One region of the Propioniciclava soli genome, then DNA from elsewhere that is predicted to be linked to it. Evidence: predicted binding sites of a transcription regulator. Region 1 holds the regulator's gene; the other holds the start of a gene.

Region 1 (5,609 bases):
CGTCGCGCTGGCCGAGACCCAGACGCAGCCCCGCGGGTTCAACGTCACCCCGGACGGTGCCCAGCTGCTCGTCGCGGGTGAGGCGTCGGGCCGGGTCAGCCTGGTCGGCATCAGCCTGGACGGCCGGCTCACCGAGCTGGACCAGGTGGCCACCGGCGAGGGCCCCAACTGGGTGCGGTTCGTCTGAGCCGCTCCACCGACGCGCTGTCCACAGGCGCGGCGCCCCGAACTGGGGCGGCGCGCCGTCGTCCGTTACGGTGATCGGATGAGCACCCCGCAGCCGACGGCCACCACCATCTTGGCTGCGGCCGTCGACCGCATCGGTGGGACGCCGCGCGACGGCCAGGTGCGGATGGCGCAGGCCGTCGAGCAGGCCATGGAGCGCGAGGAGCACCTGCTCGTGCAGGCCGGCACGGGCACCGGCAAGTCGCTCGGCTACCTGGCGCCGGCGCTCGCTCGGCTGCACTCCCACCCCCGCGAGCGCATCGTCATCGCCACCGCCACGCTGGCGCTGCAGGCGCAGCTGGCCCACACCGACATTCCGGCCGCGGTGGCGGCGGCCGCCACGGTGACGGGACGATCGGTGTCGCACGCGATCCTCAAGGGCCGCACCAACTACGCCTGCCTCCATCGGGTGATCGACGGTGCGGGAGCCGACCAGGGGAGTCTTCTCGCCGGGGCCGATGTCGCGGAGAGTCTGCGCAGCGGTGCGCGGGCGGACGCCGCCACCGTGGTGGGCGCGGAGGTCGTGGCGCTGCGCGAGTGGGCGAAGGAGCAGCTCGACACCGAGGCGTCCGGCGACCGTGACGACGCCCCGACGCACACCGCCGCAGCCTGGGCGCAGGTCTCCGTGCCGGTGCGCGAGTGCCTCGGCGCCACCGCGTGCCCGTTCGGGGACGTGTGCTTCGTGGAGAAGTCGCGGGAGACCGCGCGGGCAAGCCAGCTGGTCGTGACCAACCACGCCCTGCTCGCCATCGACGCCATGCACGGCCACACTGCGTTGCCCGATCACGACCGGTTGATCATCGACGAGGCGCACGAGCTGGTCAGCCGCGTCACGGGCGCGGCGTCCGCCGAGCTGGGCCCCGCCCAGGTGGAGCGGGTCGCGCGTCGCTGCCTCGGGGCGGTCGACGACGACCTGGGTGTGCAGTTCCTCGAGCTGGCCGACGAGCTCACCGGTGTGCTGACGACGATCGAGCCGGATCGCATCACCGACCCCGAGGCGCCGGTGTTCGGCGTCCTGGCGCGTCTGCGGGAGGTGACGCGTGAGGTCGCAGGGGTGTTGGCCAAGTCCGACGACGCCACCGACAAGCAGGCCGGCGCGGCGGCCAAGGAGATCCTCGATGTGGCCGAGCGCATGGCAGTGCTCGGTGACGGGGACGTGTTGTGGTTGAGCGACCGGGAGCGTGGGGGGCGCTGGCTCGTCATCGCGCCGCTGGACGTCGCGCTGCTCATGCGCGACAAGGTGTTCGCGCAGACGCCGACCGTGCTGACCTCGGCCACGCTCAAGCTCGGCGGTGAGTTCGAGGGCGTGGCCCGCACCGTGGGCCTGTGGCGCAGCGAGCGGCTCGCCGACGGGGCGACCGCGGTGGGCGCGCCGCGCAAGCGGCACGACGAGGTCGGCCAGGAGTCGGGGGCAGCGGACGCCGGGGGAGCCGGGAGCGGCGCTCCCGCGTCGGCCCAGGCATGGCGCGGCCTGGATGTGGGATCGCCGTTCGACTACACCCGACAGGGCATCGTGTACGTGGCGGCACACCTGCCCGCACCCTCGCGGGACGGAATCGGCCCCGAGGCCCTGGCCGAGATCTCCGAGCTGGTGTGGGCGGCCGGCGGACGCACGCTCGGCCTGTTCGCCTCGCAACGCAACGCCGAGGCGGCGGCGCGCCACTGCCGCGCCGAACTGCCATCGTTCACCACCTTGTGCCAGGGCGACGCGCAGCTCCCGGAGCTGGTGCGCCGCTTCGTCGCCGAGCCCACCACGAGCCTGTTCGGCACGCTCAGCCTGTGGCAGGGCGTCGACGTGCCGGGGGACACGTGCCAGCTCGTCATCATCGACAAGATTCCCTTCCCGCGGCCCGACGAGCCGCTGATGCGCGCGCGCCAGCAGGCGGCCCAGCAGGCCGGGGGCAAGGGGTTCATGACGGTCGCGGCCCACCACGCGGCCCTGTTGCTGGCCCAGGGCAGCGGACGCCTCATCCGCCGGGTCAGCGACCGGGGCGTCGTGGCGGTGCTCGACCCGCGTCTGCGCACGGCCCGCTATGGCTCGTTCCTGCGGGCGTCGATGCCCGACTTCTGGCAGACCACGGACCGGGAGACCGCGATCGCTGGCCTGCGTCGGCTGGCCAGCGAGGCGGCGGGCTGAGCCCCCGGGCGACACCACGTCCGCCCGGGGGGTGACGCCGAGTCAGACGCGCCGCAGCACCGCGGTGACCTTGCCCAGGATGGTGGCCTGGTTGCCGTCGATGGGGGAGTAGGCGTCGTTGTGGGGCAACAGCCACACCTGCCCCGGCGTCCGCTTGAAGGTCTTGACCGTCGCCTCGCCGTCGATGAGCGCCGCGACGATCTCGCCATTGTTCGCGTCCGGCTGTTGGCGGACCACGACGTAGTCGCCGTCGCAGATGGCCGCGTCGATCATCGAGTCGCCCTTGACCTGGAGCAGGAACAGCCGCCCCTCACCCACCAGGTCGCGGGGGAGGGGAAGCACCTCCTCGACGTGTTCCTCGGCGAGGATCGGCCCACCCGCCGCGATGCGGCCCACCAGGGGAACCTGCACCGAGGCGCTCACGTGGACATCGGCGTCCGGCACGACCTCGTCCGCCTCCTCCTCGTGCGCGACGGCCCCGGTGGCCTCACCGGGCAGCCGCACCATGAGGGCGCGCGGACGCTTGGGATCCCGAAGCAGGAAGCCCTTCTTCTCCAGCACCTTGAGCTGGTGGGTCACGCTGCTGGGCGAGGCCAGACCGACCGCGTCGCCCATCTCACGGATGGTGGGGGGGAAGCCCCGCGCCTCGACCATCTCGCGGATGTGGTGCAGGATCATGCGCTGCCGGATCGTCAGCCCGTCCTCCCCGGCAGGGCCGTCGGGCAGGGGGCGAATCTTGCTGAGCTTCTCGAGATCGGCGTCGCTGGGCCGGCCGCGGTGGGACTGCTTGGGAATCTGCTTGCGGGGCCGCCCGCGGCGCGACGGGTTCGGGTTCGGTGTCGTGGTGGTCGCCATGGAGGTCACGCTAGCGCTCCGCACGGGGGGCATTCAAACATCTGTTCGACGTGTCGCGCGACTCGGTTCGAAAACTGTCGGAGGCGGCTGATGGACTCGTCCCCAGGTGAGCAGCACGCTCGAACAGATGTGCGATGGGTGCTTGCAATCGCTCGCCCGTTCGGTTCATACTGATCGAACAGATGTTCGACCGGTGCACCAGGAGAGGAAGCCACCATGAGTGCAGTTCTGATGGATCGCCCGGCGGTCCGGTCTGCCACCCCGCGTGACCCGATGGCGGCGGAACCCGCCCGCACCGCGCCGGCCCGCGCCCCTCGCCAGCTTGGCACGCGGGGGCCGGCGTCACGCTCGGACGCGACGGGCCCGGACCGGGCGCGGCCTGACGCAGGGCGGGTCGCCGCGGCGCGTGGCGCCGTGCGGGGTGTGGGAGCCGATCGACGCGGGCGCGCCTGGACGGCGTCCGGCGCGAGGGCGTGTGCGGAGGTGCGGTCGGTGACGTCGGTTGCGCGGCCGGCCGCTGCCCCGTCGGCGTCCGGCCGGCTGTACTGGACGCCCCGGGGTGTGGCGGTGATGGTGATGCTGGTTGCCGTCGTGGTGGGGGTCATGGCCACGACGTTGGTCGGGGCCTTCCTCGCCGTGAGCAATGAGCCGGTGGCCGAAACGGCCCTGACGGCGGCGTTCGTGGCTCCTCAGCCGGGGCGTTGACCGACGTCGGCGCGCCGCACCGGCGCGACGCGCCGACGAGCTTGCATCGTGCCCACCTCTGCTCCTAACCTCTACATGTAGTAGTTACATCGGTGTCGTTCATCCACAGATTGTGGTCGTGGCGCACAGGGTGTCCACGGGAGATCCACACCTTCGTCCACAGGGCGAGGCTGTCGCGGGAGGAGGGAGAGCCGTGCACTGTCCGTACTGCCGATTCACCGATTCCCGCGTCCTCGACTCGCGCGTGGCGGAGGACGGCACCTCAATCCGGCGGCGGCGGGAGTGCCGGTCGTGCCAGCGGCGTTTCACCACCCTTGAGCAGATGCAGCTCGTCGTCGTGAAGCGCTCCGGCGTGGTTGAGCCCTTCTCGCGCGAGAAGGTCGTCAGCGGCGTGCGGAAGGCCTGCAAGGGCCGTCCGGTGTCGGAGGGCGAGCTGGCTCGCCTCGGCCAGCAGGTCGAGGAGGCGCTGCGCGCCGCGGGCCAGGCGGAGATCCCGGCGGACGAGGTCGGGGTGGCCATTCTGGGCCCCCTGCGAGAACTCGACGCGGTGGCGTACCTGAGGTTCGCGTCCGTGTACCGCCACTACCAGTCCGTGGAGGACTTCGAGGCGGAGATCGACCGTCTCCGGGGGGAGCTGTCGTCCGTGGGTGCGTCGTCGGACGTGCCCGAACCCACTGAGCAGCAGCTGTTCTGAAACCACCCACCGGCGCCCCGCGGGCGCCGAACAACCCAGGAGGAGAAGGGTATTCCATGACCGAGACGAAGCAGGCACCCCGCAAGGGCGCGACGAAGGGCGGCGCCGGCCTGACCATCGAGCGCGTGTTCACCACCGAGGGCGCCCACCCCTATGACGAGGTGACCTGGGAGTCGCGCGACGTCGTCCAGACGAACTGGAAGACCGGCGAAACGGTCTTCGAGCAGCGCGACGTGGAGTTCCCGGACTTCTGGAGTCTCAACGCCTCCACCATCGTCACCACCAAGTACTTCCGCGGCGCCGTGGGGACGCCCCAGCGCGAGCGCAGCCTGCGCCAGCTGATCGACCGGGTCGTCGGCAAATACCGCACCGCGGGCGAGGAGAACGGATACTTCGCGACGCCCGAGGATGCCGAGATCTTCGACCACGAGCTGACCTGGATGCTCCTCCACCAGGTGTTCAGCTTCAACAGCCCGGTCTGGTTCAACGTCGGCACGCAGAGCCCCCAGCAGGTCAGCGCATGCTTCATCCTCAGCGTCGATGACTCGATGGACTCGATCCTCAACTGGTACAAGGAGGAGGGCTTCATCTTCAAGGGCGGCTCCGGTGCCGGCCTGAACCTGTCCCGCATCCGCTCGAGCAAGGAGCTGCTGTCCTCCGGTGGCACCGCGTCCGGGCCGGTCTCCTTCATGCGGGGGGCGGACGCCTCGGCCGGCACGATCAAGTCGGGCGGCGCCACCCGCCGCGCGGCGAAGATGGTCGTGCTCGACGTCGATCACCCCGACATCGAGGAGTTCGTCGAGACGAAGGCGCGTGAGGAGGACAAGATCCGCGCGCTGCGCGACGCCGGCTTCGACATGGATCTCGGCGGCAAGGACATCGTCAGCGTCCAATACCAGAACGCCAACAACTCGGTGCGCGTCAACGACACGTTCATGAAGGCTGTCGAGGAGGGCACCGAGTTCGGGCTGCGCGGTCGGATGACGGGGGAGG
Region 2 (5,609 bases), 130 kb from region 1:
GTGGCGGCCCACAGGCCGGCCTTCGCGATGCTGTACACGGCGAACATGGGCGTCGCGTTGACGAACGCCGTGGAGAGCAGGTTGATGATGCGGCCACCCCGGCCGCGCTCCACCATGTCCGCCGCCGCGTACTGGGCCAGGAAGAAGGCGCCCTTGGTGTCGGTGTCGAGCAGCCGGTCCCACAGTTCCTCATCGGCCTCCAGGGCGGTGCCGGGAGGGAACGTCGCGGCGTTGTTGATCAGGATGTCGACCCCGCCGAAGCGCTCCCGAGTGGTGGCCACCAGCTGGCGGGAGTCGTCAAGGTTGCCGATGTCGGCGACCACGCCGACGCAGGTGCCGGGCAGGTCGGCGGTCGTCTCCTCCACGGCGCGCAGCGCGTCCGCGTGACGGGCCGTGAAGACCACGGTGGCGCCGGCCTCGGCGAGACGCCGGACGATCGCCTCACCGATCCCGCGGCTGCCGCCCGTGACGATGGCCGTGCGGCCTTCCAGGGAGAGGAGCTGGTCGAAGGGCAGGGGCTGGGGCATGGTGAACGGCAGGGCGCTCATGGTGGGACTCCTTCACAAGTCGAGGTGCTCTCGAACCTAGGCCTTGCCAGGCACGCGAAAAACCGATGACGCCGCCGAGTTGTTCCAGTTACGCGCCCTGGGCGATGGCCCTCAGGGAGGTGAGCAGGCCGTGCCCCAGGGGGCTGCCCATGAGCTCCGCCAGCCGGTCCGGGGTCACCTCGTCGCCGGGAACCGCCAGCACCGCGACGAGACCGCCGAACACGAACTCCAGCTGGTCGCGCTGCCCCGGGGAGAGCCGCGCCGCATCGACGCCGGCGGCCTCGAGCCACAGGGACGTGAGCGACCGCTTCAGGATGTCGGTCAGGGTGACCGAACCGCTGCGTGCGAACAGGACGGCGCGCGCGAAGTGGGCACGCACGTCCGCGGACACCTCGACCGGCCAGTCCGTCGTGTCCTCCTGCCCCGGTGAGCGTGTGCTGAACGTCCCCAGCACGCGCCGCGGGAGGTCGGGGAGCAGGTTGCGCTCGAACAGCTGCTCGGCCATGTCGTCGATGTTGGCGAAGTAGTAGTAGAAGGTGTTGTGGTTGACGCGGGCGTGCGCCGACAACGCGGCGACCGTGAGATCCGCGTACGGGCGCTCCGCCAGCAGGCCCCAGAACGCGGCCTCGAGCCGCTCCTGGGCGCTGGGGCCCTGCTGGTCAGCGCGGGGGCGGGGCATGGCCGAGCCCTGGCAGGTGCAGGCGCACGGCCTGCGGCGGATAACGGAGGTCGAGGCGAGGGCGCGACCGCGCCGGCGGTGCGACGGGGGCCGCGTTCGGGAGCCGGTGGGTGCCGGACCGCGTGACGAGGTACTGGCGGTGGTGGGGGCTGGTCCACAGATACGTGCCGGGGACGAGGGCGTCCACGTGCCAGCCGCCGTGGGTCTTGCCGCGATGGGGGGTGCGGCCGAGTGGGGCGAGGTTGGCCAGGCTGGTCTGACCGGGCGGCCCGCCCGCACGGTGGGGAACCGTGTGGTCCAGGTCGCAGGCCCGGGCGGGGGCACTCGCGTGGGGGAACGTGTCGTAGGGGTTGCGCAGGGTGGCCGCGAAGCGGAGTCGCTCGGGGATCTCGTAGGAGTCGACCGGCGCGAGGGCAGCCGGGTCGAGCACGGGCCGGATGGCCAGGTGACTTCCCGAGAACAGCTCGGGCAGGTGGGTGACCAGGGACGGACCCCAGCCCTCGATACGGGCGACGCCGTCGGGCTCGGAGAGGGCCTCGGCGGCCACGTGCACCACCAGCGTCGCCCTCCGTTGCGGGGCCGACGCCGGTTGCGCGTCGGGTGTGGTTCCGGGTTCGCCGAAGAACATCCGCGCGAGGACCCCGACCGCGGCCGCACGCGCCTGCTCCACGGTGGTGGGCATCGTGGCGCTCGGGGTGGTGGATTCGAGCATGTCGCGGCCGATGATGTCGAGAGCCTCGTCGAGGGCCAGGCCGTCGGCTGCGCGGAGGCGGCCACCAAAGCTGACGTGACCATCGGACAGCTTGCCCACCCACACGTGCGTGTGGCGGCGTTCCTGCTGGGCGCGGCGGGCGGCCTGCGCGGGATCGGCCTTGACCACCAGCCCCTTCAAAAGCCGGGTGGCTCGGGGCCACGGTAGGCCCGCAGCGGCCGCTCCGGCCATCTGCTCATCCACCCACTGCGCTCCCGCGCGGTCGAGGTTGGCGCACTCGGTGGTGATCCGACGCGCCTGGTGCACCCGCATCGCGCCGGACTGGACGGCCTCCCACAGGGCGGGGTGGCGATCTCGGAGGTTGACCGCGTCCGCGATCCGGGCGGCAGCGTCCGCCGGCCGGATTCCGAGCAGGGGGCCGACCTCGAGGGCGAGGAACTCACCGACCACGGCGGTTCCGTCGGCACCGGCTGGCAGGGCGCGCTCGATGCCCTCCACCCGGGCGCAGGCACCCAGGGCCGCCGGCTCGTCGATCTCCCAGTGGTCGGCCAACCAGAGCAGGGCCCGGACCTGTTCGACCTCGGCCTCGCGCTGGGCGGCCGCGGCGGCAGCCAGGCGATCCAGACCCGCATCCACCGGGTCCGGGCCGCCATCTGTGCGCGCCTCCCACGTCATGCACCCATACTACACGATTAGAACAGGCGTACCAATAGATCAGAGCAGGAGATGGAATGACTGCTCATGCCGCATGCTTGCCGAAGGCTCGACCGGAAGCGACGTCTTCGGTAGGCTCCCGAACCGAGGAGGAACTATGCGTCACAAGCTCTTGGCGGTCGTCCCTGCTGCCGGTCTCCTGATGATGATGGCTTGCTCCTCACCAGCGACGAGCTCGCCTGTTGCGCCTCCCAGCGCGCCGGCGCCGGCCGCGAGCTCGCCCGCGGCGTCGTCGCCTCAGTCGCCGTCTGCGGCCATAACTCCTCCGCAGAACGCCAGCGCCACATCTCCCTCTGATCCTTGCGGTCTGCTGGGGCCTGAAGAAGTGGCGCGGTTGACCGGCGAGTCTGGTACGCCTGCGACCTCGGAATCTGGCCAGACTGCGGGGATGCCGAACTGTCAGTGGACGGCGTCGAATGGTCTGGTCGTACAGGTCCTGAGCATGGATGCCTCCCAGTGGGCGAAGGCACTGCCGGACGCGGTGGAGACCATCGAGCAGGCGATCGACTCGCCGCAGTTGGCGCCCATGAAGCCTCGGCTGGAGCGCGTGAGGGAACTCATCGCGTCGGGTGAGACGCTGTCCAGCACTGATGCATGCTCCATCTTCTCGACCCTTGCGGAGATGGGGGGTGAGCCGGCCGGAAGCCAGGTGACGCACCGGGTTGTCCCCTCGAACGAGAACCCGCTGGCCGTGAACGTGCAGATATGTGAGGCGGGTTGGTACACGTCGTTGCAGTTGATGTCGCCGCAACAGAAGTTGCCTGAACCGCTGCCGATTGAGCAGGTCACGCAAGCAGCGCAGGCGGCCCACGAACGCGCAGGCTGAGACTTCAACTGCCGCCCGCCGGAGGGCTGTGGCGTTCGGGCCCACCAGGCCGTGCACGTCACTCCACGCCCATGCGATGACAGCGACCGGTACGACACCGATCAGGGCCAGCCACTGGCCCGGGAGGTGGCGGGGGAGTCGGTGCGGAGTCGGTCAGCGCGGTTCAGTCAGCGCGGCGTCAGTCGGCGGGCCGGGAGGGTGGCGGTACGGAGTTCGCCGTCCTTGACGTAGGCCACCAGGGCCTCCCACTCGCCGCCCAGGTTGGTCCATTGCGCGATAACCCCGGGCAGGACGCCGTCCACGAAGCACCACGGCGTCCGGGGCTGGGCGGAGGGGGTGGTCGCGTCCACGCGGTCGGCCAGCGCCCCGAACGCGGCATCGGTCCGGGAGCTCATGGCCCCAGCGTGGCACGACAGGGCGGCTTTGTCGAACAGAAGTTCGAATACCGGCTACTCGACCTCGACGCCCGCGGTGAACTCCACGACGCCCTCGGTGCCGAAGTAGGCCTGCAGGGCTACCTCCTGGCCGGCGGTGACCGCTTCGGTGACCCCGGTCAGGCGTACCACGACCTGGTCGTTGCCGATCTCGGCGCTGCCGCCGGCCGGCACCTCGAGGCCCGTCGAGAGCGGCGTCAGCTCGTCACCGGCAGGCGTCCCGAGCTGCACCATGCCCGCGCACGGGCAGGCGACGGCCCGCAGGGTCACCGCTTGGTCCCCCTCGTTGGTGAAGGTCGCGATGAGCGTCGCGTCGTCGCCGGAGCGCACGAGCGTGGCCTCGCTCGCCGCGACGCCGGCCGGCGCCGGCTCGGCGGTCTCCTCGGCAGCAGCCTCGCCGGCACCCGCGGCCTCGCCCTCCGTCGCGGCGGGGGTCGTCGCGTCGGTTGTGTCCGGTGCCGTGGGGGGGGGCGGTGCACCCGCTCAGCAGCACCAGGGCGGCCACGGCCGGCGCGAGCGCGAGGCGCCACCACCGGGTTCCGGTGAGGGTGGGGAACGGCATCTTCACAGGGTCACTCCTTGTCATCGGTGGATCGGCGCCGGTACCCGAGCAGCAACCCGCCGGCCAGCAGCAGGGCCAGGCCCGCCGCGAGGGCGCCGAGGGTCGTGTCGGTTCCGGTCTGCGGCAACCGGGGCGGAACCGGTGCCGGTGTGGGGGTCGGGCTGGGTGCCGGGGTGGGCCCGGCGGTCGGCGTCGGCGTGGCCGTTGGCGAAGGCGACAAGGTCGGGGTCGGGGGAACGACGGGGGCGGCCGGCACGTCCACCACCGTGGCCGCCACGGCCTCGAGGCTCGCGTGGCACGCCAGCACGGCGGCCAGGGCGACGAGGTCCGCCGTCGAGGTCGGGCAGGGCGCCGGGGCCAGGCCCGTGGCCGTCGCGATGTTGCGCACCTGCCCCGCCGTGATCCACCCCTCGGCAACCCCGGTCGTGGCCGTCACGGTCACCGACGCCCCCGGCGCCAGCGTGGACACCGGCACCACGACGCCGGGCACGAGCGGGTCGTCGACGCCCAGATCGCGCACCGTCGTGTTGCCGGTGTTGGTGAGCGTGAACGTCCACGTCACCACGTCATCGGTCGTGCCGCCGGCCACACCGCGATCGGCGTACACGCCGCTCTTGGTGAGGGCCAACCCGGGCGCCAGTTCGACGCCGACCGTGGCCGCCCCGGCCCCCGTGACCGCCACGCCGTCGGGCAGTGTGCCGGTCGCCGTGGCGCCGTTCAGGACGCCCCCGGCGTCCACGTCGGCCTGGGTCAGCGTGTAGGGGGCCACCGCGCACGTCATGGACGCCGCCCCCGCCAGGCTCGTGGCCGGGCACGTGACGGCCAGCTCCACCCCGGTGGCCAGGGCGTCCGTCACGGTGATGGCGTCCACCGTGCTCGGGCCGGGGTTGGTCACGAGAACGGTGTAGTCCACGACGGCGCCCACGCCCGCGGCGACGTCGGTCGAGGCCGTCTTGACCACCTCCAGGCCGCCGCTGCTCACGATGGGGGTGCTGGTGGCGTCGGTGTTGTTCGCCAGCACGGGTTCATCCAGCCCGGTGGCCACCGAGGCGGTGACGGCCAGCTGGCCGGTCGCGTCCGCGTCCACCACGCCGCTCACCCGGAACGCCAGGGTCGCGCCGGCGGCCACGCGGG

The links. Region 1 encodes LexA, which represses DNA repair genes until DNA is damaged. Its sites were predicted from a motif close to TCGAACANNTGTTCGA; they were not measured.
Region 2: PCC79_RS06835 (DUF222 domain-containing protein) is a predicted target of LexA. The motif match lies at 2,633-2,648, and genes of this name have one in related genera.

The regions. Positions count from the first base shown of each region.
Region 1 covers NZ_CP115965.1:1,611,630-1,617,238, forward strand. Annotated here, with positions in the region: gene PCC79_RS07385 (lactonase family protein) at 1-187, shown strand, start outside; gene PCC79_RS07390 (ATP-dependent DNA helicase) at 266-2,362, shown strand; gene lexA (transcriptional repressor LexA) at 2,405-3,217, opposite strand; gene PCC79_RS07400 (hypothetical protein) at 3,710-3,922, shown strand; gene nrdR (transcriptional regulator NrdR) at 4,116-4,616, shown strand; gene PCC79_RS07410 (vitamin B12-dependent ribonucleotide reductase) at 4,673-5,609, shown strand, end outside.
Region 2 covers NZ_CP115965.1:1,484,829-1,490,437, forward strand. Annotated here, with positions in the region: gene PCC79_RS06825 (SDR family NAD(P)-dependent oxidoreductase) at 1-548, opposite strand, end outside; gene PCC79_RS06830 (TetR/AcrR family transcriptional regulator) at 637-1,227, opposite strand; gene PCC79_RS06835 (DUF222 domain-containing protein) at 1,208-2,614, opposite strand; partial or broken gene PCC79_RS17395 (DUF3558 family protein) at 2,802-3,089, shown strand; gene PCC79_RS06840 (hypothetical protein) at 3,096-3,479, shown strand; gene PCC79_RS06845 (hypothetical protein) at 3,647-3,874, opposite strand; gene PCC79_RS06850 (copper chaperone PCu(A)C) at 3,929-4,243, opposite strand; gene PCC79_RS06855 (DUF7507 domain-containing protein) at 4,486-5,609, opposite strand, start outside.